Regions from separate parts of the Mesorhizobium sp. M0040 genome, predicted to be linked through region 4. Evidence: predicted binding sites of a transcription regulator. Region 4 holds the regulator's gene; each other region holds the start of a gene.

Region 1 (7,043 bases), on a different contig from region 4:
CCTTGTTGTGGTACCGGCATCGTGCCGGCCCGAACTCGTGCGACCGGGGTGACCGGTCCTTAGCCACACAACGATGAACTCACCGGAAAGGCCAGGACCGGCAAATCGCAACATTGCGACCGCCTGGCCCAGATCGCTCTGGTCCGGATTGAGAAATTCACCTTTCAGTGATTTGGGGCGTTTGCGCCATAAATCGACGTTGTGTCACCGGCATGTTTGGTTGATATAACACAAAAAGTCGGAAGAATCAAGGTTTTGCTGCACGCGCGAAGGCCACGCGCCGTCGCCGCCTGTCAAGGCAGTTAATGTATCACGTCTGTTACGCGGCGTCAGGCCGCCGCAGCCGGCAGGCTCGTCAGTCGCCTTCACCGGGCTCGGGGGAGAAATATTTCTCGAACTTGCCAGTTTCGCCATCGAAATTTTTGGCGTCGGCCGGCGGCTCCTTCTTGGCGGTGATGTTGGGCCATTTGTCGGCATATTCGGTGTTGATCTGCAGCCATTTGTCGAGGCCCGACTCGGTGTCGGGCTTGATCGCGTCGGCCGGGCATTCCGGTTCACAGACGCCGCAATCGATGCACTCGTCCGGGTGGATGACGAGCATGTTCTCACCTTCGTAGAAGCAGTCGACCGGACAGACCTCGATGCAGTCCATGTATTTGCATTTTATGCAATTGTCGGTCACGACATAGGTCATTGGTCGGCTCCGGGACGTCCCATTTTGTTGGGCCTTTTTTGGTGAGGTAACGCCTTTGTCCGCTGGTGGCAAGGGCGGCCCCTGCCAGCGGTGCCGCGGTTTCCGGAATGGAATTCCGGAAGGCCGGCAAAGCGGGCGTTCGACCTTGCTCAATCGTCGCCGAGCAGGTGGTCGGTCTGGCGGCGTTCCTTTTTCGTCGGGCGACCGCTGCCGGCCTCGCGCAACGGCGGCACCGCATCCGGAAGCGCCTCGCCCTTGGGCGCGGGGGGCGGCGACATGTCCTCGTAGAGCAGGCGGGCCTCTTCGGCCGGGCCACGCCGTACGCCGGTGCCAAGGACTTTCCAGACGAAGATCCGCCGCTCCAGCGTGATGGTCAAAACGTCGCCCGGCCGGACCGTGTCGGAGGCCTGCGCTGCTTTGTCGCGATTGATGCGGACGCGTCCGGCGACGACCAGCTTGGCTGCCAGCGTGCGCGATTTTACCGCGCGCGAGAAGAACAGCCACTTGTCGATGCGCTGGCGGGCATCAGTGACCATTGGACGAGCAGCTTACTTCTTCAGCTGGTCGCGCAACGCGGCGAGCTTGGCGAAGGGCGAGTCCGGGTCGAAGCGGACCGGGCGTTCCTCACGCGGCTTTGGCTGGAAGGCGGGTTTTGCGCCTTGGGCGCCGCCTTTGCCGTCCTGCCGGCCAGCCTTCCAGTCGGGCCGGTTTTCGCGCCGGTCCGGGCGTTCACCTTGCGGCTTGCCGGCGCGCTGATCTGCCGCCTCGCCTTGCGGCCTGGGCTTGAACTTGCTGCGATCGAAGCGCGGCTTGCCGGCGCCGTCGCGCTGGTCGTGGCGCCCTTGACGGGCGGGCCGGTCGCCCGGCGTCGCTTGCCCGCCGGCATCTACCGGCGCATCGCTGCGGCTGTCGGGCGCAGCTTGACCGTTGCGCGCGCGACCGTCCCGATGATTGTCCCGGGGGCGGTTGTCATGCTGGCGATGACGCGGGCGCTGGTCGAAACGACCCTGCCGCCATAACAGGATGGGTTTTGGCTCCTCGGCTTCTGGAGCAGCTTCGCCGGCGACGGCTCCTGCCGTCGCTGCAGGTTCGGCCGGCGATGTTTCCATAGTTTCGAAAACCGGCGGCTCTGCCGGTGTCGTAGCCCCAGGTTCCGCCCCGAGTTCCGCCCTTGGCTCAGCCGCTGGTTCCGCAGGCGCTTCAGCGGTCGCTTCGGCGGCGGGCTGGGTCTCTTGCGTGACTTCTGCCGCAGCTTCAGGGGCTGGAGCTTCCGCGACAGGCTCTGCCGTCGCTTCGGTCACAGCTTCGGCCGCCGCCTCCGCAACAGGAGCCGCATCCGACACAGGTTCCGAAGCCTCCGCCGGCGGCTCTGCCGCGGCAGATGCTTCCGCCATCCTCGCCTGCTCGACTCGCGCAGCCTCTTCGGCCTGCTTTGCAGCGGCAGCTTCACGTGCGGCATTGTCTTGTGCGTCGAGCCGCGCCTTGACCTCGGCCGCCGGTTTGGCATCGGCGCGATAGCCGAGTCCCTTCAGGATTTCTTCCATGTCGTCGGCGGTGGCGCCGAGAATCGACATCATCGGCGGCGTCACCATGAAGGACTGGCCGTCATAGGCGCCGTCGGGGCGAGGGCCGAGGCCCGGCTTCCAGTTGGTCGCCGGCCGGATCAGGTCGGCCAGCCGTTCGAGAATATCGACGCGTACAGCACGCCGGCCAAGATTGCGGTAGCCGGCAAGCTTGTAGAAGGTCTTGTCGAAGGTCGGATCGATGACCACCGAGGTGCGGCCGGAGGCCAGTGCGTGAACGACATCGCCGAAGCCGGGCTTGTCCTTGCCGTCGTTTCTCAGCGCCCACAGCAGCGTTATCAGCCCGGCCGGCGCCGGTTTGATCAGCGCCGGCACGAAGACATGGTAGGCGCCGAAGCGCACTCCGAGACGGCGAAGCGCCGCGCGGCCTTCCTGGTCGAGCGACTTCATCTCGTCGGCGATGTCGCGACGGTTGATGAGGCCGAGATGCTCGACAAGCTGGAAAGCGATGCCGCGGCCGATGCCGGTGATCTGCTCGGCATTCTTGAGATCGACCAGCGGCTTCAGCAGGGATTCGATCTGGAAATTGACGAAGCGCTCGGCGCGCGCCGCAACCTTGTCGCGGGCCGGGCCGGTGAGTTGCTCGTCGGCCAGCAGAACGAGACGCGGCTTCAAAGCGTCTTCGCCGGCAACCAACGTGCCGATCGGGGCGCCGATCCAGCGCAGCGTGCCATCCGAACCCAGCGCGATGTCGCCATTGGCCGAGGCGCCAAAGCGCTCGGCCCGCGCCTCGAACTCGGCGGCAAGCGCCTTCTGCGCCGCCGCCCGCACCGCCTTGGCGTCTTCACCGCCGGCACTCTGGTCGGCGGTGAAGCGGAAACCTTGCAACTCGCCGACGTGATGGCCTTCGACGAGGACGGTTCCGGTTGGGCTGATTTCGGCTTCAGGCATCGTGTTTTCTCTAAGGCGCCGCATGAGGACGGAAGTCCTGCGGTCTACAAAACGTTTCGTCAACCGCTCATGCAGCGCATCCGACAATCTGTCTTCGATTTCGCGCGTCTTTTCCTGCCAGTGTGCCCGATCGGCCAGCCAGCCGGGCCGGTTGGAGACGAAGGTCCATGTGCGGATCTGGGCAATCCTGTGCGACAGCGTGTCGATGTCGCCTTCGGTTGTGTCGGCACGGCGCACCTGCTCGGCCATGTAGTTCTCGTCGACATGGCCATGCCTGGCAAGGTCCATGTAGATGGAGGCGATCAAGTCGGCATGCTGGGCCGGCGCGATCTTCCTGTAGTCGGGCAGCGCGCAGGCTTCCCAAAGCAGCGCCACGCGCCTGGTATCGGTGGTGAGTGCCCGGATGTCGTCGTCGCGCGACAGATGCTCGAGCGCCTGCGCGTCTACTGCCGGCAGTGCGCGCGTCAGGCCTTCGACCGGGGCGTTGGTCTCGATCGAGCGCTTCAGCGCATCGAGGCTGGCGAAATTGAAATGCGCGGTACGCCACTGCAGCACTTTCACCGGATCGAAATCATGCGCCTCGATCTTGTTGACCAGTTCATCATCCAGCGGATCGACCTGGCCGGTGACGCCGAAGGTGCCGTCGCGCAGATGCCGGCCGGCGCGGCCGGCAATCTGGCCGAGCTCGGCCGCCGTCAGGTTGCGGTACTGGTAGCCGTCGAATTTGCGGTTCTGGGCGAAGGCGACGTGGTCGAGGTCGAGGTTGAGGCCCATGCCGATGGCGTCGGTGGCGACGAGGTAGTCGACGTCGCCCGACTGGAACAGCGCCACCTGGGCGTTGCGGGTGCGCGGGCTGAGTGCGCCGAGCACGACGGCGGCACCGCCCTGCTGGCGGCGGATCAGCTCGGCGATGGCATAGACCTCGTCGGCCGAGAAGGCGACGATCGCGGTGCGCCGCGGCAGGCGGGTCAGCTTCTTCGAGCCGACATAGGCAAGATGCGACAGGCGTGGCCGGGTCACCACCGACACGCCCCGCAGCAGGCGCTGCAGGATGCCGTGCATGGTGGCCGCACCCAGCAGCAGCGTCTCCTGGCGGCCGCGCAGATGCAGGATGCGATCGGTGAAGATGTGGCCGCGTTCGAGATCGCCGGCGAGCTGGACCTCGTCGATGGCAACGAAGGCGGCGTCGGTCTCGCGCGGCATCGCTTCCACGGTGCAGACCGAGTATTTCGCGCCCGCCGGCTGGATCTTTTCCTCGCCGGTGATGAGCGCAACCTTATGGGCGCCGACCTTCTCGCAGACGCGCGCATAGACCTCGCGGGCAAGCAGCCTGAGCGGCAGGCCGATGACGCCGCTTTCGTGCGCCACCATGCGCTCGATCGCGAGATGGGTCTTGCCGGTATTGGTCGGGCCGAGCACGGCCGTCACGTCTCGACCCGACAGGATCAGCGGTTCAGTGTGTTTCGGATAGATGTTCATCGGCCTGGAAATAAGGCTCTCTGCCTCGCATTGTCGGGAGCGCGCCCATATTGGCCGCGTATGACAGGCGACACATAGGGATTTCGGGCACGAAGCGAAAGCGGAATATGCCGAGGGCAGGCCGATTGGTTGGTTCGAAGCCAGAAAATCTGTTCCCGATTAACAGTTGGAACGAGTCTGGAACGAATCAGCGACGAATCACTGACTCGCGCTGATTCAGGGTTTGTTCACGGCTACATCTGGGTTTTCTGTCGGCGTACCTCACCACATGCTGAATCACGGAAACTGGCCCGATTTATGCAAGTGGCATCCAAGCGAGCACTGCGGTTAACCTTTGCCGGTGAATGGTCGTGGCCGGCCAATCTGCTTCGCACAACATTATGAAATTATTGATGTTTCCTAATGCGCTTTAATCTTTTCGAGGGTGTTTTCAGCTCTCGCCGTTAACGTTCCGCTCAAAGCCGGAACGAATCGGCGACGAATCAGAGATAGCCGAAGTTTCTTGGTTTGTTCACCGCAGCATGTTGTGTTGTGAACAGCTTTTCTACCGAGAATCCACAGGCTGCCGGGCGGTTTTTGCACAGGCTGTGAGTTTGCCGTTAACCTTTGCGTGCCGGATTGGGGCAGCGTGCTGCATCGAAATCTTGCAACGGGAAGACCGCTATAGAAACGGGCCGTTTTGCAGGCCCGTTCGTCCAAGCGCGTATCTGTCTCAACGTAAAGATAAACGATCAGGCGATGTACTGGCCGCCATTGGCTGATATGGTCGAGCCGGTGATGAAACCGGCATCGTCGGAAGCGAGGAAGACGACGCAGCGCGCGATCTCCTCCGGCTCGCCGAGACGGCCGACCGGGATGTGCGGGATGACGCGCTCGTTGAGGACCTTCTCGTCCATTGCCTTGACCATCTCGGTGGCGATGTAGCCGGGGCAAATGACGTTGACGGTGATGCCGGCGCGCGCGCCTTCCTGGGCCAGTGCCTTGGTGAAGCCGATATCGCCGGCCTTCGAGGCCGAATAATTGACCTGGCCGACCTGGCCTTTCTGGCCGTTGATCGAGGAGATGGTGATGATGCGACCGAACTTGCGGTCGCGCATACCGCCCCACAATGGATGCGTCATGTTGAAGACGCCGGAAAGGTTGGTGTCGAGGACCTCTTTCCATTGCTCGCGCGTCATCTTGTGGAACATCGCGTCGCGAGTGATGCCTGCATTGTTGACCAGCACCGAGACGGGACCGAGATCGGCTTCGATCTGTTTGATGCCGGCGGCGCAGGCCTCGTAGTCGGCGACGGACCATTTATAGACCGGGATGCCGGTCGCGGCCTTGAACTTTGCCGCCGCTTCTTCATTGCCGGCGTAGTTTGCGGCGACCGAATAGCCGGCGCTTTTCAAGGCGACCGATATCGCCGCGCCGATGCCGCGCGACCCGCCTGTGACGATTGCAACCTTTGTCATATGTCCTCCCGGGAAATGCAGATGACTGAGCGTTGAAGCGGTGGGGTTTGCCCTCTATTCCCTACTCGCTTTGCGCCAGCATCCTAGTCGTATCGCTTATCTCATCACAATGCTTCCACGCACATGGCAACACCCATGCCGCCGCCGATGCACAGCGTGGCAAGGCCTTTCTTGGCACTTCTGCGGCGCATCTCGTAGACCAGCGTGTTGAAGATGCGGGCGCCCGAGGCGCCGACCGGATGGCCGATGGCGATGGCGCCGCCATTGACGTTGACGATGGCCGGATCCCAGCCCATGTCCTTGTTGACGGCGCAGGCCTGCGCGGCAAAGGCCTCGTTGGCTTCGACCAGATCGAGGTCGCCAACCGACCAGCCGGCCTTGGCCAGCGCCTTGCGCGAGGAGGGGATCGGTCCCGTCCCCATGATCTGCGGGTCGACACCGGCGGTCGCCCAGGAAACGATACGCACCAGCGGTGTGATGCCGCGCCTTGCGGCTTCCGCTTCGGTCATCAGCACCACGGCGGCGGCGCCGTCGTTGATGCCGGAAGCATTGGCAGCAGTCACCGTGCCTTCCTTGTCGAAGGCGGGCTTGAGCTTGGTCATGGCATCGATTGTCGCGCCGTGGCGGATGTATTCATCCTGGTCGACTACGGTGTCGCCCTTCCTGCCCTTGACTGTAAAGGCAACGATCTCGTCCTTGAATTTCCCGGCTTTCTGCGCGGCCTCGGCCTTGTTCTGGGAAGCCAGTGCGAACTGGTCCTGGTCGTCGCGGGTGATCTGGAACTGGCGGGCGACGTTCTCAGCGGTGTTGCCCATATGATAGCCATAGAAGGCATCGGTCAGGCCGTCCTTGATCATGGTGTCGATCAGCTTGAAATCGCCCATCTTGACGCCACCGCGCAGATGCTGTGCATGCGGAGCCATCGACATCGATTCCTGG
Region 2 (7,043 bases), on a different contig from region 4:
CCATTGGGCTCGGCCCCGGCGTCTTGCCCTCCGGCCCGAACGCAGTGCCTAGCACCAGCTTGTGCCCACTGGCGGACTCGCCAACGAAAGTGCGCTCCTCGACCCATTTGACCCTTGCCTTCACCTGATACGTCCTTTCACCGCTCAAACGCACAACGTCCCGAAAATCCAAGACAGATTTTCGGGACGCCATTTCGTGGCCAAGGTGCCGGCGCTTTTCGCCGCAAGGGCAGTCCGCCCCGAGAAATCAGAACGGGATTTCGTCGTCCAGCTCGCGCGACGAACCACCGCCGCCGCCCTTGTTGGCGCCACCGCGATTGAAACTTTCGCCCGGGCCGGACTGGCCGAAATCGGAACCGCGGCTCGCACCACCACCGGCATAGTTGCCGACCTGGCCCCCGCCCTCGCCCCGCGCATCGAGCATCTGCAGCTCGCCGCGGAATTTCTGCAACACGACTTCGGTCGTATAGCGGTCATTGCCGGTCTGGTCCTGCCATTTGCGCGTCTGCAGCTGGCCCTCGACATAGACCTTCATGCCCTTCTTCAGATACTGCTCGGCCACCTTGGCGATCTGGTCGTTGAAGATCACGACATTGTGCCACTCGGTCTTTTCCTTGCGCTCTCCGGATGTCTTGTCGCGCCAGCTTTCCGACGTCGCGATGCGGATGTTGACGACCGGGTCACCCGAATTCAAGCGGCGGATTTCAGGGTCCGCCCCGAGGTTGCCCACCAGAATGACCTTGTTGACGCTACCCGCCATGATACTTCTCCGCGCTCATCCGAAACCGAATTTTTGTCGCCGCACCTTACAGGCTATGGACAATCCCTGCCTGCCGTCGCTGCCTTTTCCCACAAGGTTTTTGTTCTCTTTTCGTTCTATAGGAGAGGCCCTGCACTGTCAATAGTTGTCAGTAAGAAGTAGTGTCTTGGCGTCGAATTTCCACAGACCATGGGATCGAGGCGAACTCAATGAAGATGGTCGAGCATGACGATCAGCCGCAAGAAGAATGGCGGACGGGAGTAAAGACCCGCATGCATGTCTCGGCCTGCAACGGCGCAACTCAACTTTGCATATTCGAACAATGGATCGAACCCGCGGTTGGCGCCCCGACACATTGGCACCCGGTCGAGGAAGTGCTTACCGTCATCGCTGGCAGGGCCGAGATGTGGATCGACGAAGAGCATCTCGTCTTGACTGCCGGACAGTCGCTTGTTGTTGCCGCGCACAGGCAACATGGCTTCCGAAACGTCGGCTCCGAATTGCTTCATATTCATGCTGTGCTCGCGTCACCAGTTTTCGAGGCGACGTTCAACGGATCCCCCGACATGGTGAGACGCTGGCTTCCAGCGAGTTTGTAAAACCTCGCCTGTCTTAAAAAACACCGCCTGTCTTAAAAAACACGGCTTGCCAAACCGATAAGTATTGACTTATGCTTTCGGCATGATCGAAGCAGACATTTTTCGGGCACTAGCGGATCCAACGCGTCGCGCCGTCTATGAGCGGCTCGCCGACGGCGAGATGACGGTGTCGGAACTGCGCACTGGCATACCGGTATCGCAGCCGGCGGTATCGCAACATCTCGCAGTGCTGCGCGGCGCCGGCCTCGTGGTCGAGCGCCGGGCCGGTCGCAACGCCTATTACCGCGTCGATCCGAAGGGGCTTGCGCTACTGCTCGGCTGGATCGAACGCTACCGTGCGTTCTGGCCAGAGCGCATCGAAAGGCTCAAGACGGTTTTGAAGGACATGGACCAATGACCAGCCGAGGCAAAGAACGCGCCGAAATGGCCGCAGACAAGATCGAGTTCGAGTGCGAGCTGCCCGAACCGCCGGAAAAGGTGTGGCGGGCGCTGACGGTGCCGGACCTGCTCGCGGCCTGGATGATGCCGAACGACATCAAGCCCGAAATCGGCAACCGCTTTGCCTTTAAAGCGCCGAATGCGCCGATCGAGTGCGAAATCCTCGACGCGGATCCCGGACGGCTGCTGCGCTATTCCTGGCGGGAGCGGCCGGCGCCCGGCGATACGCAGGTGCCGCCCGGCAGCCCCCTGGACAGCGCAATGAACGACAGCCCAGTGGACAGCATCGTCACCTTTACGCTCGACCGCACCGTTTCCGGCGGCACGCATCTGCGCATCGTCCATGATGGTTTTGCTCGGGCAGCAGTGCCGGAGATCGCGATGGCAGGCGCCGGTTGCCGGCTTTCCTTTGAAGCGCGCACTCCCAGGCACAAGCAGATCGCCGCAAACACCCCGCGCCTCTTCCTGCGCGCGGCCTGAACGACAACAGTCAACGGAGACAACCGATGAGCGGCCTTGCCAATCTGGTGCCGATGGTGATCGAGCAGTCGAGCCGCGGCGAACGTGCCTTCGACATATTTTCGCGGCTGCTGCGCGAGCGAATCGTCTTCATCAACGGCCCGATCGATGACGGCACCTCGGCGCTGGTCTGCGCCCAGCTTCTGTCGTTGGAATCCGACAATCCCGACAAGGAGGTCTCGCTTTACATCAACTCGCCGGGCGGCGTGGTGACCAGCGGTTTCGCGATCTACGATACGATGCAGTATATCAGCTGCCCGGTCTCCACGGTTTGTATGGGCTTCGCCGCCTCGATGGCCTCGTTCCTTTTGATGGCCGGCACACCGGGGCGGCGCATCGCGCTACCCAACACCAGCATCGTGCTGCATCAGCCTCTCGGCGGTTTCCAGGGCCAGGCCTCCGATATCCAACGCCATGCCGAGGGCATCCTTCGCACCAAGCGGCGCATGACCGATCTTTACGCCCGCCATTGCGGCCGCACCTACGAAGAAGTGGAACGCACGCTCGACCGCGACTTTTTCATGACCGCGCAGGAGGCCAAGGATTGGGGCCTCGTCGACCATGTTTTCGACACTCGCAAGCAGGCCGCATGAACGTGCCGGGCCGGCGGACGGAACTGAGGCGATTGAGCGCCCGCAATTTCAGCGCCATCGGTCTGGTCTTGACGCTATCGCGGCACTATAGTCCGGTGATGACCGCCAGCCGCTCATCCAGCCTGTTATGCCTTGCCATCGCTACCGTTGCCGGCACGAACATGCTGGTGGGTATGGCACTTGCCCAAGATAATTCAACGTCTTCGCAAAAGGGCGCCCTGCCCGGTGTGACCAGCGATTATCGCATCGCCGAGCCAGCGCCGCGGCCTGAGCCTGACGATGTGGCTCCAGGCAGCGGCAACGGCACCTTCAAGATCGGCGATACCGACGTTCGGATTTCCGGTAGCATCACCATCGATGTCGCTACCGGCGGGATCAGGCCCTCCAGCCGCTAAGTTCGCCTGGTGTGAACCACAAATATTGCGCTTCAAACGAACAGCCCCGCCATTGCCTTTGCAACTGACGGGGCTTCTTGGATCTGAAATCCAAATTGCCGGGAGTGTACTGCCGGCTTTTTATTCGGATGCTTCGCGGCATTCAGCCGACGATCCGACTAGCAGTCTCTGATTTTATGGGGATCAGCAGGTCCGTTTGGCGGGCAGCGAAAACGCCTGACCCTGGCCACTTATACCTGCCGCGGCTCCAGCGACACGTGGAGCCTCAACGAACAATCCGGTGGAGTCATGCCTCTGCTCTCCTTCTGTTGGTTGCGACTGTCGTCGTCGAAGCGCTCATCGCATAACCCGCGGCGTCTCGCAGGCTAGCCCCAGGCCGCGAGGCCATCGAAAGACGGCCGGCTTCGTTGACGTCTGGAGTCTGCCCCCACGGTGCAGGGACGTCAACCTTGAATAGCCGATTACCGAAAAATGTGATCGCGAGACGGCTTGGGAAGCCGGCCCCACGGGCAGCTTTTGTCAGGAGCGTGTTCGGCCTTTGTTCTTTCCGCTTGCCCGTTCGCGCGAAAGGCGGTTAAACGCTTTGGTCGAGAGTTGTGGCGTCTCTCGAAAAGGCGGCGAAATTGCCTACATAGGGGATGGTCGGGAAAACCCGCCCATCCCACGAATTCCAGATTCTGAGGCGGCGACCGGCGATGGCCGACCATAAATATCTCTCCATTCGCGGGGCACGCGAACACAATCTGAAGAATGTCGATCTCGACCTGCCGCGTGACAGCCTGATCGTCATGACCGGCCTGTCGGGGTCCGGCAAGTCGTCGCTTGCCTTCGACACCATCTATGCCGAGGGCCAGCGCCGCTATGTCGAGAGCCTTTCGGCCTATGCGCGGCAATTCCTCGAAATGATGCAGAAGCCGGACGTCGACCAGATCGACGGCCTGTCGCCGGCCATCTCCATCGAGCAGAAAACCACCTCGAAGAACCCGCGCTCGACGGTCGGCACCGTCACCGAGATCTACGATTATATGCGGCTTTTGTTCGCCCGCGTCGGCATCCCCTATTCGCCGGCCACCGGCCTGCCGATCGAGAGCCAGACGGTTTCGCAGATGGTCGACCGGGTGCTTGCGGTCGAGGAAGGCACTCGGCTGTTCATCCTGGCGCCGATGGTGCGCGGCCGCAAAGGCGAGTACCGCAAGGAACTGCTTGAGCTGCAGAAGAAAGGTTTTCAGCGCGTCAAGGTCGACGGCGTCTTCTACGAGATCGCCGACGTGCCGGCGCTGGACAAGAAGTACAAGCATGACATCGACGTTGTCGTCGACCGCATCGTCGTGCGCGGCGATCTGGCGACGCGGCTCGCCGATTCCATCGAGACCGCGCTGAAGCTGGCCGACGGGCTGGCGGTGGCGGAATTTGCCGACAAGCCGCTCGACGCCAGCCAGACCGGCGAGGATTCGGTCAACAAATCGAAGAACGAGACGCATGAACGCATGCTGTTCTCGGAAAAGTTCGCCTGCCCGGTATCCGGCTTCACCATTCCCGAGATCGAGCCCAGGCTATTCTCCTTCAACAATCCGTTCGGCGCCTGCCCGACCTGCGACGGGCTCGGCAGCCAACGCGCCATCGATGCCAGCCTGGTCGTGCCCGACGAGAATGTCTCGCTGCGCGCCGGCGCCGTCAGCCCGTGGGCGAAGTCGACCTCGCCCTATTATGCGCAGACGCTGGAAGCGCTGGGCGTTGCCTATGGCTTCAAGCTCGGCGACAAGTTCAAGGATTTGAGCGAGGAGGCAAGGCAAGCCGTCCTGCACGGCACCGGCGAGCGCGAAATCACCTTCCATTATGATGACGGTCTGCGCTCCTACAAAACGACCAAAACCTTCGAGGGCGTCATCCCCAATCTCGAGCGCCGCTGGAAGGAAACCGAATCCGCCTGGATGCGCGAGGAGATCGAGCGCTTCATGTCGGCCACGCCCTGCCCGGCCTGCCGCGGCTATCGGCTGAAGCCCGAGGCGCTCGCGGTCAAGATCGCCGGCAAGCACATTGGCGAGGTCACCGAGCTGTCCATCCGCAAGGCCGACCAGTGGTTCACCGATCTGCCCGCTTCGCTCAACGACAAGCAGAACGAGATTGCGGTGCGCGTGCTCAAGGAAATCCGCGAGCGGCTGCGCTTCCTCAACGATGTCGGTCTCGACTATCTGACGCTGTCGCGCAACTCCGGCACGTTGTCGGGCGGCGAGAGCCAGCGCATCCGGCTGGCTTCGCAGATCGGCTCCGGCCTGACCGGCGTGCTCTATGTGCTCGACGAGCCGTCGATCGGCCTGCACCAGCGCGACAATGCCCGCCTGCTCGACACGCTGAAGCATCTGCGCGACATCGGCAACACGGTCATCGTCGTCGAGCATGACGAGGACGCCATCCTGCATGCCGACTACGTCGTCGATATCGGCCCGGCGGCCGGCATCCATGGCGGCCACATCATCGCGCAGGGCACGCCGCAGCAGATCATGGCGACCCCCGCCTCGATCACCGGCAAGTATCTGTCGGGCGAGCTCGAAGTGGCGACGCCGGCGGTTCGGCGCGAGGCCAAGAAGAACCGCCGGCTGAAGGTCGTCGGCGCGCGCGGCAACAACCTGAAGAACGTCACCGCCGAAATCCCGCTCGGCACGTTTACCGCCGTCACCGGCGTATCCGGCGGCGGCAAGTCGACCTTCCTGATTGAGACCCTGTTCAAGGCGGCGTCGCGCCGCATCATGGGCTCGCGCGAGCATCCGGCCGAGCACGACCGCATCGAGGGGCTGGAATTCCTCGACAAGGTCATCGACATCGACCAGTCGCCGATCGGGCGCACCCCGCGCTCCAACCCCGCCACCTACACCGGCGCCTTCACGCCGATCCGCGACTGGTTCGCCGGCCTGCCGGAGGCCAAGGCGCGCGGCTACCAGCCGGGGCGCTTCTCGTTCAACGTCAAGGGCGGCCGCTGCGAGGCCTGCCAGGGCGACGGCGTCATCAAGATCGAGATGCACTTCCTACCAGACGTCTACGTCACCTGCGACGTCTGCCACGGCAAGCGCTACAACCGTGAGACACTGGACGTCCTGTTCAAGGGCAAGTCGATCGCCGACGTTCTCGACATGACGGTCGAGGAAGGCGTCGATTTCTTCGCCGCCGTGCCCGGTGTGCGCGACAAGCTGGAGACGCTGAAACGGGTCGGCCTCGGCTACATCCATGTTGGCCAGCAGGCAACGACTTTGTCGGGCGGCGAGGCGCAGCGCATCAAGCTGGCCAAGGAACTGTCGCGCAAGGCGACCGGCAAGACGCTCTACATTCTCGATGAGCCAACCACGGGCCTGCATTTCCACGACGTCGCCAAGCTGCTTGAAGTGCTGCACGAGCTGGTCGACCAGGGCAACACGGTCGTCGTCATCGAGCACAATCTAGAGGTGATCAAGACCGCTGACTGGGTGCTCGATCTTGGCCCCGAAGGTGGTGACGGCGGCGGCGAGCTGGTAGCGTCCGGCACGCCTGAGGACATCATCCGCGAAAAACGCAGCTATACCGGGCAGTTCCTGAGGGACTTGCTGGAGCGGCGCCCCGGAGGCAAGCGCGAAGCGGCGGAGTGATGGCAAAGAACGGTCTCATCACGGTCCAAAGCCGCTTCGGCGTGGCCGAAACGATCGATCGCCTGGTCGGGACTGTGGAACGTGCAGGATTGCTGGTCTTCGCCCGCATTGACCACGCCGCC
Region 3 (7,043 bases), on a different contig from region 4:
GCGACGGGCCGAGCCATGTTTTCCTGACACGCGACGACAGGTTGATCGAGACGCTTGGCGGCTCGATCAAGGCGGTGACCGGCAGGAAGCCGGCGCTCTCCACCTCCGGCGGCACCTCCGATGCCCGCTTCATCAAGGATTATTGTCCGGTGGTCGAATTCGGACTGGTCGGCAAGACCATGCACATGGTCGACGAACGCGTGGCGATTGCCGACCTCGAGACGCTGACGCAGATTTATCTGCGCTTCGTTGAAGACTGGTTTGCGCAGGACATATCCTAGTGATGCTTTCAGCGGATGAAACCTACGCTTCGCTTGCCGGTGCCTGGCGGCTGATGCTCGGCAAGGCCGACGGATTTCGCCTGCTCGACCTTTCGGCGGACGGTTTCTGGAACTCCTTTTTTGCCATCGTCGTCGCGGCGCCGGCACTGATCGTCGGCTGGGTCGGTATTGCCAACGAGATCGGCGATCCCAACGCATTCGTCGGCCGTTTCAGCATGTTGATCCGCCTGGCCACCGTCGATATCGGCGCCTGGGTGCTGCCGCTCATAGGCCTCGCCCTGGTGGCGCCGCGGGTCGGCGTCGGCGGCCGTTTCGTCCATTATGTCGTGGCCAGCAATTGGGCCTCGGCGATCATCGCCTGGATGATGCTGCCATCGGCGTTGATCCGGCTTTTCCTGACGTCGGCCAACGAAGTCTCCGGACTCGTGTCGCTGCTGTTGTTCGCGCTGTCGATGGTATTGACCTGGCGGATGACCAACGTTGCGATCGGCAGGGGTGCGGCCACCGGCAGCGCCGTTTTTGCCGGCATGTTCGTGGCGTCGCTGATCGTCCTGTTCGGCCTGCAGGCGCTGCTCGGGATCAGCGTTCCGGATCAGCCAGGCGTCGGATAATCGACGCCGACGAGAAACAGCCCGTCGGGCGGCGCCACCTGGCCGCAGGCGGCACGGTCGCGCGCCTCGAGCGCCGCCTTCAGGTCGGCAATAGTCCAGCCGCCTTCGCCGACGCGCTTGAGCGAACCGACCATCGAGCGCACCTGATTGTGCAGGAAGGACCGCGCCGAAGCGTGAACTTCGATCAAATCGCCGGTGCGGCTGACGTCCAGCCGGTCGAGCGTGCGGACCGGGCTGGCGGCCTGGCATTGGGTCGAGCGGAAGGTGGTGAAATCATGCCGGCCAAGCAGCACCTTTGCCGCTTCGTGCATGGCCCCGGCATCCAGCTGCTTCGGTACCCACCAGATCTTGCCCTTGTCGAGCGCCGCCGGCGCGCGCCGGTTGACGATGCGGTAGAGGTAGTGGCGTCCGATCGCCGAGAAACGCGCATCGAACCCATCCGGCACAACGCCCGCCTCGAGAATGGCGATGCGCGCCTTGGCCGCTTGCAGATGCGCGTTGACCGCATCGCGCACCGTGTCGCCGGGCCATACCTTGATCAGATCGACATGCGCCACCTGAGCGGTCGCATGGACGCCGGCATCGGTGCGGCCGGCGGCGCGCAGCGAAACCTGCTCACCACAGAATTTCTCGATCGCCTGCTCGATCGCCTGCTGCACCGATGGCTGGTTGGCCTGGCGCTGCCAGCCGGCGAAGAGACTGCCGTCATATTCGATGTCGAGGCGAAAACGCGGCATTCCCGGATCGAGGCGAAATCAGGCGGCGAGGGCTGAGCCGAAGGCCGAGGCGTAGACCAGCCTGCCGGTCTCCGGCGCCTCGCCCCAGGCAAGCGCCTGCAGGGCTTCGCTTTGGTAGTCGCTCTCGAATTTTGCTGCACGGGCGCGGCTGTAGCCGAAACGGCCATAGTAAGCCGGATCGCCGAGCACCACGGCGAGCGTCTCGCCAGCAGCCTTCAGGCGGATATGCGCCTCGCGGACCAGCGCACCTCCGATGCCGGTGCCGTGGAACGACGGCTCGACCGCCAAAGGAGCCAAAGCCACCGCCGGGAAGCTCTTGCCGCCATTCTGCACGAAAAGCCGTGAAAACAGGATATGGCCGACCACTTGCCCGTCTTCGTCCGCCACCAGTTCGACGACGGCATCACCGCCGGTGACCAGCGCGTCGACCAGTCCGGCCTCCGTCTGCTGGCCGAATGCGTGTTCTTCGACAAGGCGGATCGCCTCGCGGTCCCGCGGCGTCGCCGCGCGTATGGACATCATGCTCATGACAATTTCATTCCTTTTTCGAGCTTGGCCCCGCGCAGAAACTCCTGCGCGGCAATGGGCCTTCCGCCCGCACGTTGAACTTCGACCGGCCTGATCGCGCCTGACCCGCAGGCGACCGTCAGCCGGTCATCGAGAATTCCTCCCGGTTCGCCGGCGCCTTGCGAGAGCGTCGAGCGAAGCAGTTTCAGCCGTTCCAAGCGGCCGCCGATTTCGGCCTCACACCATGCACCGGGAAAGGGCGACAGGCCGCGAATCTGGTTGTGCACGTCGCCGGCAGGTCGCAGCCAGTCTATGCGAGTCTCCGATTTATCGATTTTCTTGGCGTAGGTCACCCCCACCTCCGCCTGTGTGGTAAATGTCAGCGTATTCCGCTCCAGCCGTTCGAGCGCTTGCACCATCAGCGCAGCACCGAGGACCATCAGCCGGTCGTGCAGATCGCCGGCCGTCATGTCGGGTCCAATGGGACATTTTTCAACCATTGCCACCGGCCCGGTGTCGAGGCCTTCCTCCATCCGCATCACCATAATGCCCGTTTCGGTATCACCGGCCATGATGGCGCGCTGGACAGGGGCAGCGCCGCGCCAGCGCGGCAATAGCGATGCGTGACCGTTGAGGCAACCGAGCCGCGGCGCCTCGAGAATGGGTTTGGGTAGAAGCAATCCGTAGGCGACGACCACGGCGACGTCGGCGCGCAAGGCGCGGAACGCCTCCTGCTCCGCCTCGCTCTTCAGCGACACCGGCGACCGCACCTCGATGCCAAGCCGCTCCGCCTCGCGCTGCACCGGCGACGGCGTCAGTTCGAGCCCGCGCCGGCCGCCGGCGCGCGGCGGCTGCGTGTAGACGGCTGCCAACTCGTGCCCGGCCCCGGCAATCGCCCGCAGCGTCGGCACGGAGAATTCGGGCGTACCCATGAAGATGACACGCAGGGGCATTCGTCGACGCCTATCCCACCATCTTGCCCGGCGCCTTGTCCCTGGCGAGCTTCTTGAATTTCTTGACCACCATGTCGCGCTTCAGCTTGGAGATGTAATCGATGAACAGCACGCCGTTGAGGTGGTCGATTTCATGCTGCAGGCAGGTCGCCATCAGCCCCTCGGCCTCGATCTCCTGCAGCTTGCCGTCGCGATCGAGATATTTCACCCGCACCGCGGCGGGGCGCTCGACTTCGGCATAGTAATCGGGGATCGACAGACAGCCTTCCTCATAGACCGAACGCTGGTCGGAGCTTTCAAGGATTTCGGGATTGATGAAGACGTGCGGCGCCGGCGTCTCGTCCTCCTTGGCGAGGTCGATCACCAGCATGCGCAAGGGTTCGCCGACCTGGATCGCTGCGAGGCCGATGCCGGGCGCGTCATACATGGTGTCCAGCATGTCGCCGGCCAGTTTGCGCAAATCGCCATCGACACGCTCGACCGGTTTTGAAACCTGGCGCAGGACGGGATCGGGGAGGATGATAAGCGGCTTGATCGACATGGCGTCTCACCTAAGACCTCGCAGGAAAAGCGTCAACCGGGGCGCCTTCGGGTCGTTCACGTTTTGATCTGTGCCGGCAGACCGAATCATCTATGCTGTCGACATGAACGATCTGGCCACCATCCTGTCCGAACCTGTCGCCCGCCTCGGCGCCACTACGATCACGCTCGGCCAAGCCCTGGGTTTCGGCGCAATGCTGTTCCTCGGCCTGTTCGTGGCGCTCGTCGTTGCGCTCTGGCGATCGGCCAAGGCGCGTGCAGTGGCGGCCGCCGAAGCCGCCGACCACGCCCGCGACGCCGAGGTGCGGATGGCTGGTATCTTGGCAAGCCAGGCGGAAATGCAGGGCCGCATGGGCGCCATCGCCGAAGTGTTCGGGGCGCGCCAGGCCGAACTCACCCAGTCGATCGGCCAGCGTCTCGATGCCATGACCGGCCGCCTGGGCCAGACCATGACCGAGCAGACGAGATCGACGCATGAGAGCCTCGCCAAGCTGCAGGAACGGCTGGCGGTCATCGATATCGCGCAAGGCAACATCCAGTCGCTGGCCGGCCAGGTCGTGCAATTGCAGGCGATCCTTTCCAACAAGCAGACGCGCGGCGCCTTCGGCCAGTCGCGTATGGAAGCCATCGTCGCCGACGGATTGCCGCACGGCGCCTATGAATTCCAGGCGACCTTGTCGAATGGCAGCCGGCCCGACTGCCTGGTGAAGATGCCGAACGGCGCACCGTCGCTTGCCGTCGATGCAAAGTTTCCGCTCGAGGCCTGGAATGCCATCCGGGCCGCCGAAGGCGCCGAACTGCAGAAGTCCGCCGCACAGGCTTTCCGCCGCGACATCGAGGTGCATGTCCGCGATATTTCCGAAAAATACCTGATCCAGGGCGAGACGCAGGACACCGCCTTCATGTTCGTGCCTTCGGAATCGGTGTTCGCCGAAATCCACGAGAATTTCGAGGCCGTTGTCCAGAAGGCGCATCGCTCGCGGATCGTCATCGTCTCGCCATCGCTTTTGATGTTGTCGATCCAGGTCATCCAGGCAATCCTCAAGGATGCCCGCATGCGCGAGCAGGCACACCTGATCCAGGGCGAGGTTATCCGGCTGATGGAAGATGTTTCCCGGCTCGACGAGCGGGTGCGCAAATTGCAGACGCATTTCGGTCAATCGGCCAAGGATATCGACGACATCCTTGTCTCGACATCGAAGGTGACCAGGCGCGGACAAAAGATCGAGGCGCTGGAGTTTGGCGTGCAGCCGGCGGAGGACACCGCTGGTTCGAATGGCAGCGGAGCAAAAGCGGAAAGCAGCCCGCGCGTCGCCGATTCGAAAACCGGGCAGTTGAGGCTAAGGGTCGTCGAAGGCGACGATTGAGAGCTGCGCCGGAACCGGAGGCTTCGCCCCGGTCTGGCGCTACTGCTCCTCGATGATGGTTGTGCCTTCGAATTCCGGCAGCCAATGCAGCGCCGAGCGGTGCCAGATCTGCTTTCTCGGCACCAGTTGCTCGCGCTGCCGTGCCGTGCCGACCCTGATACCGTAAACCTTCGGTCCCTCGCCCGCCGACGTTGCGTAGAGATGCGAGCCGCACTCACCGCAAAATGCCTGGGCGCGTTTGGCGCCGCTCGAACCGGTCTTGATATAGATCTTCGGCGTGCCCTTGGTGATCCTGTAATTGTCCTCGGACGCCGGCACGGTGACGCGAAAGGCCGTTCCGGTTAGCTTCTGACAATCGATGCAGTGACAAATGGTGGTCTTTTCCGGATCGACTTCGGCCTCGTAAGTGATAGCGCCACAATGACACGCGCCGTCGATTTTCATCTTCGTTCCTCCTGGAGCTTTTGCCCGCAATCATAACCGGGACTGCCCGATGGCGCAGCCATTTCCTCAGGCCGGTTCCCCTCCGGACGCCGCCAAGGCCTTGCTCCGGCGTTCCCAGGTGCCGGTGGTCTGCGGCTTGACGAACAGCCGCGTCACCTCCGGCATCTCCGCTTTCAGCCGCGTCTCGAGGCGCTCGACACAGGTCTCTATCTCCGGCGCCGACAAATGATCCTCGAACTCGATGCTCAAAGCGGCGACGATCTCCTGCGGACCCATATGCAGCGTCAGCACGCCATTTGCCCGTTGCACCGCCGGGTCCTGCTGGACGATGGCCAGCACCTCTGTTTGCACCTCGGGCGAGGCCGGCTCGCCGAGCAGCAGGCTCTTGCTTTCGCGCGCCAGGAAGATCGCGGTCCCGCCCAGGATCAGCGCGATGCCGATCGACGCGGCGCCGTCGAGCTTCGGCATGTCCAGCAGTTCCGCCGCCAATATGCCGGCGAAGGCGACAACGAGGCCGAGAAGTGCCGCGCTGTCCTCGAAGAGTACGGTGTAGACACTCGGATCCTTGCTGAGCTGCACCGCCTCGAGCCAGCCGTGGCTGCCTTTTTGGTGGCGGAATTCCTTCAGCGCCACCAGCCAAGAGGTGCCTTCGAAGAGGAAGGAAAGGCCGAGGACAGCGTAGTTCACCTTGGCGTTGGCGATCGGCTCCGGCGCCATGATGTGCGTCACGCCTTCGTAGAACGATATGCCGGCACCCAGTGCAAAGACGAGGAGCGCGACGATGAAGCTCCAGAAGTACAGCTCGCGGCCATGGCCGAGCGGATGCGTGCGGTCGGCCGGCCGGGCGGCACGGTGCATGCCGTAAAGCAGCAGGCTGCCATTGCCGGTATCGACGAGCGAGTGGACGCCTTCCGAGAGCATTGCCGAGCTGCCCGTGAACAAGGCAGCGGCAAATTTGGTCAGTGCGATCGCAAGATTTCCGGCGAGCGCCGCATAGATCACTTTTTTCGACCCGCCATGCGCCGCCATGGTGTGCTGCCTTGGTTGATGCACCGAGATTGGCGGAGCGCCCGCCCACGCTCCACAGCTCTCACAACGCCCGAAGTGCCCAGTTGTTCACAAGGTCAGTTGTTCAAAAGCGCAGCGCGACGGGCTATTCGACGACCTCGTCCGTCCAGACCTTGAAGCCAGCCAGCGCGCCCGGCCCAAAAATGTGGGTCAGCGGCACATCGGCGGCATCGCGTCCGGAGGCAATCAGGATGCGGCCGATGCGCGGCGCGTTGTTGCGCGGGTCGAACGCGTGCCAGCGGCCGCCGAGATAGACCTCCATCCAGGCCGCGAAATCCATGTCCGACCACGGCTTTGGCAGGCCGATATCACTGATATAGCCGGTGCAGTAGCGGGTCGGAATGTTCAGGGCGCGGCAGAAGGCAACAGCGAGGTGAGCAAAGTCGCGGCATACACCACTCTGCTCGCGATAGGCCTCGGCGGCGGTGCGTGTCGGCCGTGCATTGAAATAGTTGAAGGCGATGTGGTTATGGACGAAGTCGCAGACCGCCTGGACGCGCGGAATGCCGAGCGGGGTGCTGCCGAACAGCCGCCA
Region 4 (7,043 bases):
CGGCAAGACCGGCGTTGAGATGGAGGCTCTGAGTGCCGTCTCGGTCGCTTGCCTGACCATCTACGACATGGCCAAGGCGGTCGACCGCGCCATGGTCATCTCCGGCATCAGGCTGGTTGAAAAGACCGGCGGCAAATCCGGCGACTACAAGATCACCGGAGACGGGGCCACCGAGGCAGGCCGCTAATGGCGCTGGTCCCAGTTGCCGAGGCGCTCGAGCGCCTGCTGGACGGCGCAGCAGCGCTGCCGGGCGAACGCGTCGCACTGCTGGATGCCGCCGACCGCGTGCTGGCGGAGCCGGTTGTGGCGCTCCGCACCCAGCCGCCGTTCAACGCCTCCGCCATGGACGGCTATGCCGTGCGGGCGGCCGATATCGCGTCCGTACCGGCAAGGCTTTCGGTGGTCGGCATGGCGCCGGCCGGACGCGGCTTTGCCGGAACGGTGCAGCAGCGGCAGGCCGTGCGCATCTTTACCGGCGCGCCGCTTCCCGAAGGCGCCGACACTATCGTCATCCAGGAGAACGTCCGCGATCTCGGTGGCGGCAGCGTCGAAGTGACGGAACCGACGGTGCAGGGGCGCAACATCCGCCGCCTCGGGCTCGATTTCGCCAAGGGCGATGTCCTGCTGCCCAAAGGCCGCCTGCTCGACCCGGCAGCCTTGTCGCTGGCGGCATCGGCCAATCACCCCGAGGTGCGCGTGGTCAAACGGCCGCTGGTCGCCATCATCGCCACCGGCGACGAATTGCTGCCGCCGGGCAGCGATCTTGGCCCCGACCAGATCATCTCCTCCAACGCCTATGGTGTCGCCGCTGCCGCACAGTCGGTCGGTGCGCGCGCGCTCGACCTTGGCATCGCGCCGGACCGCAGGGAGGCGATCGCTGCGCTGGTTGAAAAGGCCGTGAAGGCTGGCGCGAACGTCATCGTCACGCTGGGCGGTGCCTCGGTCGGTGACCACGACTTCGTCCATGACGTGCTGACCGGGCAAGGCATGACGCTCGATTTCTGGAAGATCGCCATGCGGCCGGGCAAGCCACTGATGTTCGGGCGGCTGGGAGACATTCGCTGCATCGGCCTGCCCGGCAATCCGGTGGCAAGCCTGGTCTGCACTCAGCTCTTCCTGAAGCCGCTGCTGGCGCGGCTCGGCGGCCGCGCCTTTCAGCAGGATATACGTCGGGCACGGCTCGGTGCTGCCATGCCGGCCAACGATCTCAGGCAAGATTATGTGCGGGCTGTTGTCATAGATGACGCCGGTACGCTCGTGGCGACGCCGTTCGGCATCCAGGACTCCTCGATGCTGAAAATGCTGGCCGATGCCAACGGGCTGATCGTTCGCGCGCCGTTCGCACCTGCTGCAGCGGCGGGCTCCCCCTGCGACGTGCTGATGTTACGCTGAACCTGCCTCACTCCGAGATCAAGGTCCGGGTCAGCGGATGGTCTGGATCGGCCAAACCGTCGATGATGTTGAAATGATGCCGGTCAGGCTCGACCACCGAGCTGGTCGCGGTACCCAGGCCGATCCAGATGTTGGCCAGCAACGCGCTCTGACGCAGGAATTCGGCGCGCTCGCCGCCGCCGGCCCAGCAGGTCAGGCGGGCCTTGTCCATCGGGCGCAGCAGCACCGGGCTTTCGGCCTGCGCCTCGGCCTCATCGATCGCGATCGTCTCGTTCATGCCGGTGCGCATGATGGGGCGCAAATCATGCACCCCCGAGATCGACACCACGTGACGAACGCGCCGGACCACTTCGGGCGCCAGCGGCGTCGTCGCCGTAACCATCCGGCTAACAAGATGGCCGCCGGCCGAGTGTCCGGTCAGCATCAGCGGCCCTGGGACCATCGCCGCCGCCTTGCCGATCGCCGCGCCGACTTCCTTGACGATGCCGCCAATGCGTATCTGCGGACAGAGCGTGTAGGACGGCATCGCCACCGCATAGCCGCGATCAACAGGGCCAGTGGCAAGATGCGACCAGAAATTTTTGTCGAATTCCATCCAGTAGCCGCCATGAACGAACACCACGAGTCCCTTGGGCTTGATGGCCGGCAGGAAAAGATCGAGCCGGTTGCGTGGGTTGTCGCCATAGGCCATGTCGAGCCGCGCCCTGCCCTCGGTCGAAAGCACGTCGCGGAAAACCCGCGCGGGCTCGATCCAGGCCGCCGGCCAGCGATCGCTGCCGGCTATGTTGGCGCCGTTGGCATAGGCGTTGTCCCAATCGGCAATGTGACGTTCGAACACCCTGCGCCCTCCCTGGCATATGGCCTTGCAACGTAGCCGTGAGCATCGCGCGGCGCATCGTCGCCAGCCTCACGATTCCAGCTCTCGCATCAATCTCAAGTGACAGCTGCTTTGATGGCGAAGCGCGCATCCTTCCACGCACGGGTGCGCAGGATGTCCTCAAGCACTTTGACGGCCTGCCAGACATCGGCATAGCCGACATAGAGCGGGGTGAAGCCGAAGCGCATGGTCGATGGCGCGCGAAAATCGCCGATCACGCCACGTTCGATCAGCGCGCGCATGACCTGGTAGCCATGCTCATGCATGAATGAAATCTGGCTGCCGCGTTTTTCCCCATCGCGCGTGCTTTCGAGCGTGAGCCCGTAAGTGCCGCACTTTGCCTCGACAAGCTCGATGAACAGATCCGCCAGCGCGATGCTCTTCTTGCGCACCGCCGTCATGTCGACATCGTTCCAGATGTCGAGCGCGCCCTTCAGCGTGCGCATCGACAGGACCGGCTGCGTGCCGCACAGAAACCGGCGGATGCCGGTGCCGGCCGCATAGCCTGGCTCGAAGGCGAAGGGCCGTGCATGGCCCCACCAGCCGGTGAGCGGCTGCTGGATGTCGGAAAGATGCCGCTCAGCCGCATAGATGAAGGCAGGCGCGCCCGGGCCGCCATTCAGATATTTGTAGGTGCAGCCAACGGCAAAATCGGCGTTTGCCTTGTCGAGCTCGACTGGCATCGCGCCGGCGGTGTGGCAGAGATCCCAGACGATCATCGCCCCGGCTTCCTGAGCCCTGCGCGTCAGCGCCGGCATGTCGCGCAGTTCGCCCGACTTGTAGTTGACGTGGTTGACCAGCACCACGGCGGTGCGTTCGTCGATCAGCTCTTCGATGGTCGGCGCGTCGACCCCCGAGAGGCGCAGCAGCGTATCTTTTCGCGTCGAAACCACACCCTCAGCCATGTAGAGGTCCGTCGGAAAACTATCGCCCTCGGCGACGATGACCTGCCGCTCCGGTCGCATGGCCATGGCGGCGTGCAGCAGCTTGTAGATGTTGACCGATGTCGTGTCGCAGACCACCGTCTGGCCGGCCGCGGCACCGATCAGGCGCCCGAGCTGGTCGCCAAGTTCAAGCGGCATGTTGAACCAGCCGGCCGTGTTCCATGCGCGGATGAGATCATGCGACCATTCTTCGGTCGCGGCCTTGTGCAGTTCATCGAAAGCGGCACGTGAAGCAGCTCCTAGCGAATTGCCGTCGAGATAGATCACTCCTTGCGGCAACACAAAGCGGTCGCGCATCGCGCGCAGCGGATCCGCGGCATCCATCGCCTTTATGGCCACGAGATCGGGAATTCCTGTCATGATTTGTCTGCTCCCCCAAGATCCAACGCAAGGCCGGACACGCGTCGACTGTTCTTCCATTACCTGGTTGCGCGCAGCAAGGCTCCAGCGGCGAGAAGCAGCCTGACCAGGCGATGGAAACCGGGACTTAACCCGAGGTTGGCGTTTTGAGTTCGTTTCGTTCACGGTGCATTGACCAAACCGCACAGTCGATACGGTTCAATTCCGTGCCTTTTACCAACCGACGGCCGATGCCAGTGCCGCCTTCTAGGAGGCCAGAAGGGCGCAAACGAAAGCAGAATCAAGGCGATGAGGCTCGCGGCGATGAAAATGCGGTACGCCGGTAGGGCACGTCGTTTGTTTCCCGAGCCTTAACGCATTCATTAAACTTTAAACAGTTGCGGAACACAACTGGAACAGATAGTGTTTGTTCTGGGTTTGTTTTTCTGATTCTGTTGGGGGTCGCTATGCTGACACGCAAACAACACGAACTGCTTATGTTCATCCACGAAAGGTTGAAGGAAAGCGGTATCCCGCCTTCCTTCGACGAGATGAAGGAAGCGCTCGACCTGGCTTCCAAATCCGGAATCCACCGGCTGATTACGGCGCTGGAGGAGCGCGGCTTCATTCGCCGTTTGCCCAACCGGGCCCGTGCGCTGGAGGTGCTGCGCCTGCCTGACTCGATCGCCCCCGGCCTCAATGCGGCACGCAAGTTCTCGCCGAGTGTCATCCAGGGCAGTCTTGGGCAAGGCGGTCCTCGGCAAGGCAAGCCGACATCGTCGCGCGTGCCCGCAGCCGGAAATGACGACGATGTCGTCGCCGCCGTTTCGATCCCGGTGATGGGCCGCATCGCCGCCGGTGTGCCGATCGACGCCATCCAGCACCAGACGCATTCGATTTCGGTGCCGCCGGATATGATCATGGGCGGCGAGCATTATGCGCTCGAGGTCAAAGGCGACTCGATGATCGAGGCCGGCATTTTCGACGGCGACACGGTGATCATCCGCAATGCCGATACGGCGAGCCCCGGTGAGATCGTGGTGGCACTGGTCGACGAGGAGGAAGCGACGCTGAAGCGGTTCCGCCGCAAGGGCGCCTCGATCGCCCTGGAAGCCGCCAATCCAGCCTACGAGACGCGCATCTTCGGACCAGACAGGGTCAAGGTGCAGGGCAAGCTCGTTGGGCTGATCCGCCGCTACTGAGTTGCGCCCTTGGCGCCGGCTTTTGGATTGTCGGCCCTGCGGTATGGGGGCAGGCCGCGCGTCGCGCGTGAAAATTTCCGCTGCACGTGCCAGGGCCGGTATGATTTTTCGACCGCGAAACGGATTTCGGCGCGCGTTGCCGCTTGTGGATCGAAGTAGACGGCGGCACTTCCCGCGCGCGCCAGTTGCCGTTTGGTGACGACGAGGACCAGCCGGTCGTAGTAGCAGGGGTTATGGGCGGTGGCGTCGTCGATGACGATCAAGCTGGCAAAGGCGCAGGCTGGCCGCGCAGTATCGCGGTCCTTGGCTTGCGCGATGATCGCGCCGGATGGATGCCTGGCAAGGCAGAGGCCGTCCGTGCAAATGAACGGCATGCCCGGCGGTAGGTCGGCCGGATCGGCAATGTCGAATTGCGGGTCGTTCTTTCCAGGTGTTTCCGGCGCGACGATAGCCTCTGATGTGAGCGCGCGTTTCCAGTTGTCGATGGTGAACTCATTCGGGCGTGCCCGGTTGACCGCGAGTTCACCGCTGCCGATCGGCAGCGCGACCAGCCGTGCGTCCTCCGAGACCAATACGTCGGGTATGCGTGTCTGCGTTGTCGTCAGCAAGCCGGCGAGCGCAAAAGGAAGTGCCGCCAGCCGCAACCGGGTCGTCGCCATGCTGGCAATGACGAGGGCGATCGTCACCAGAAGGACGGATCTCAGCGAAATCAGCCCGACCGCATCGATCGGCGAGCGCTCCGAGATCCACCCGGACAGGGCGATCATCGCCGTCAGCCCCTTGCCCATGACATAGAGGAAAGGGCCATCCGCGCCGAACGGCATCGCCAGCGCACTGAGCACGGCGAAAGGCATGACGACCAGTGAGACGATGGGCATGATGGCCAGATTGGCGAACAGGCTGAGCGGCGCCACGCGCTGGAAATGCCATATGGCGAAAAGCGCCGTGGCGCTCCCTGCAATGATCGAGGTCATCGCCAGACCGCACATGCCCAGCAGGACCTTTCGAGTGGCAAAGCGTAGCGGCGACCGCCGCGGCGGCGGCGTGGTGGCCCTGCCGGCGCGGTAATCGGACCAGCCTGCATAGGCGCCGACAAGGGCCGCCGTCGCGGCGAAGGACATCTGGAAACTCGGACCGACCACCTCGTGCGGCGACACCAGGATGACCGCGATGGCCGAGATCGCCAGGTTGCGCATGGTGAGCGCGGCCCGGTCGAACAGCACGGCGATAAGCATCACCGCCAGCATGATGAAGCTGCGTTCGGCCGCCACGACAATGCCGGAAAAGACGAGGTAGGCCGCAATCGAAAAAAGCGCGGCGGCCGCGGCATATTTCTTGACCGGCCGTCGCGATGAGAAATCGGGAAACAGCGCAAAGGCACCCCGTAGCAGCGCCATGATGGTGCCGGCGACCAACGCCATATGCAGCCCCGAGATGGAGATGATGTGGTAGATGCCGGTGCGCCGCATCGCTTCGTTGATCTCCTCGGGAATGCCGGCGCGCACGCCAACGATCAGCGCAGCAGCAATCTCGCCCTCGGCGCCGCCGATGCGGCTGCGGATATGGTCGGCGATGGATTCGCGCGCGTCTTCGATCGCGGAAGAAAGCTGCGCGGCAAGCGGCATGCTGCCCGACGACACGACTTTCGGATTGCCGAGAAAAAAGCCGCTGCCGCCGATACCGGCGAAATAGCTGTCGAAGGAGAAATCATAGCTGTCGGGCCGCACCGGGCCGGTCGGCGGCAGCAGCCGCACATAGCCGGTGATCTCGGAACCGGCGGTCAGCGCAGCCGGTATCTTCATCGCCGAAACGCGGACCCGTTCCGGCATGTAGCGCAGTGTCGGCCTGGCGGTTGAGATCACATCGATTGTCAGCCTGATGCGGCCGCTCGCCATGGGCTCGTACGATACGACGCGACCCGTCAGCCGCGTCGAGATTTCGGAACCGAGCATATGCGTTCCGACACGCCATGTCTCGAACTTGGCGGCAAGTACGCCAAGCGCGCAGAGCAGCGCCACCATGAAGCACAGGCGCGTCCTGGGCCATGACCGCGAGACGACGGCACAAAGGGCCGCGAGGAGCGCGATTGCGATCGGCTGTGGAAAGGCCGGCTCCACCGACAGCCCGAAATATACGACCACCCCGCATGCGAGGAACACCGGCACCAGCAGGAAGGCGATGCCGCGGTCGAGTTCCAGGCCGGCTGCCGAGGTTACGCTGTTGCGGATACGGGACGGTGACGGGAGGCGGAAACGCCTGGGCAGGCGTACGATGGGCTCGCCCGCGGGC

What was found. The regulator LexA, encoded in region 4, represses DNA repair genes until DNA is damaged. The targets are predictions, from matches to a motif close to TGTTCNNNNTGTGTTCNG.
Region 1: a site for LexA is predicted at 4,815-4,832, ahead of NKJ91_RS06380 (helicase-related protein). Genes of this name have one in related genera too.
Region 2: a site for LexA is predicted at 3,833-3,850, ahead of uvrA (excinuclease ABC subunit UvrA). Genes of this name have one in related genera too.
Region 3: a site for LexA is predicted at 3,684-3,701, ahead of NKJ91_RS13585 (DNA recombination protein RmuC). Genes of this name have one in related genera too.

Annotation. Positions count from the first base shown of each region.
Region 1 is NZ_JAMYVA010000005.1:43,604-50,646, reverse strand. It holds gene fdxA (ferredoxin FdxA) at 356-694, opposite strand; gene NKJ91_RS06385 (RNA-binding S4 domain-containing protein) at 844-1,230, opposite strand; gene NKJ91_RS06380 (helicase-related protein) at 1,243-4,647, opposite strand; gene phbB (acetoacetyl-CoA reductase) at 5,379-6,104, opposite strand; gene NKJ91_RS06370 (acetyl-CoA C-acetyltransferase) at 6,209-7,043, opposite strand, start outside.
Region 2 is NZ_JAMYVA010000010.1:94,986-102,028, reverse strand. It holds gene NKJ91_RS11895 (OsmC family protein) at 1-124, opposite strand, end outside; gene NKJ91_RS11890 (single-stranded DNA-binding protein) at 248-760, opposite strand; gene NKJ91_RS11885 (cupin domain-containing protein) at 970-1,359, shown strand; gene NKJ91_RS11880 (ArsR/SmtB family transcription factor) at 1,442-1,756, shown strand; gene NKJ91_RS11875 (SRPBCC family protein) at 1,753-2,277, shown strand; gene NKJ91_RS11870 (ATP-dependent Clp protease proteolytic subunit) at 2,304-2,909, shown strand; gene NKJ91_RS11865 (hypothetical protein) at 2,906-3,304, shown strand; gene uvrA (excinuclease ABC subunit UvrA) at 4,000-6,921, shown strand; gene NKJ91_RS11855 (DUF302 domain-containing protein) at 6,921-7,043, shown strand, end outside.
Region 3 is NZ_JAMYVA010000012.1:93,716-100,758, reverse strand. It holds gene dapE (succinyl-diaminopimelate desuccinylase) at 1-281, shown strand, start outside; gene NKJ91_RS13610 (transporter) at 284-892, shown strand; gene truA (tRNA pseudouridine(38-40) synthase TruA) at 874-1,629, opposite strand; gene NKJ91_RS13600 (GNAT family N-acetyltransferase) at 1,648-2,157, opposite strand; gene fmt (methionyl-tRNA formyltransferase) at 2,154-3,083, opposite strand; gene def (peptide deformylase) at 3,100-3,630, opposite strand; gene NKJ91_RS13585 (DNA recombination protein RmuC) at 3,734-4,996, shown strand; gene NKJ91_RS13580 (GFA family protein) at 5,036-5,440, opposite strand; gene NKJ91_RS13575 (cation diffusion facilitator family transporter) at 5,507-6,469, opposite strand; gene NKJ91_RS13570 (transglutaminase-like domain-containing protein) at 6,594-7,043, opposite strand, start outside.
Region 4 is NZ_JAMYVA010000051.1:4,223-11,265, reverse strand. It holds gene moaC (cyclic pyranopterin monophosphate synthase MoaC) at 1-187, shown strand, start outside; gene NKJ91_RS28010 (molybdopterin molybdotransferase MoeA) at 187-1,392, shown strand; gene NKJ91_RS28005 (hormone-sensitive lipase) at 1,400-2,230, opposite strand; gene kynU (kynureninase) at 2,326-3,573, opposite strand; gene lexA (transcriptional repressor LexA) at 4,020-4,754, shown strand; gene NKJ91_RS27990 (ComEC/Rec2 family competence protein) at 4,748-7,043, opposite strand, start outside.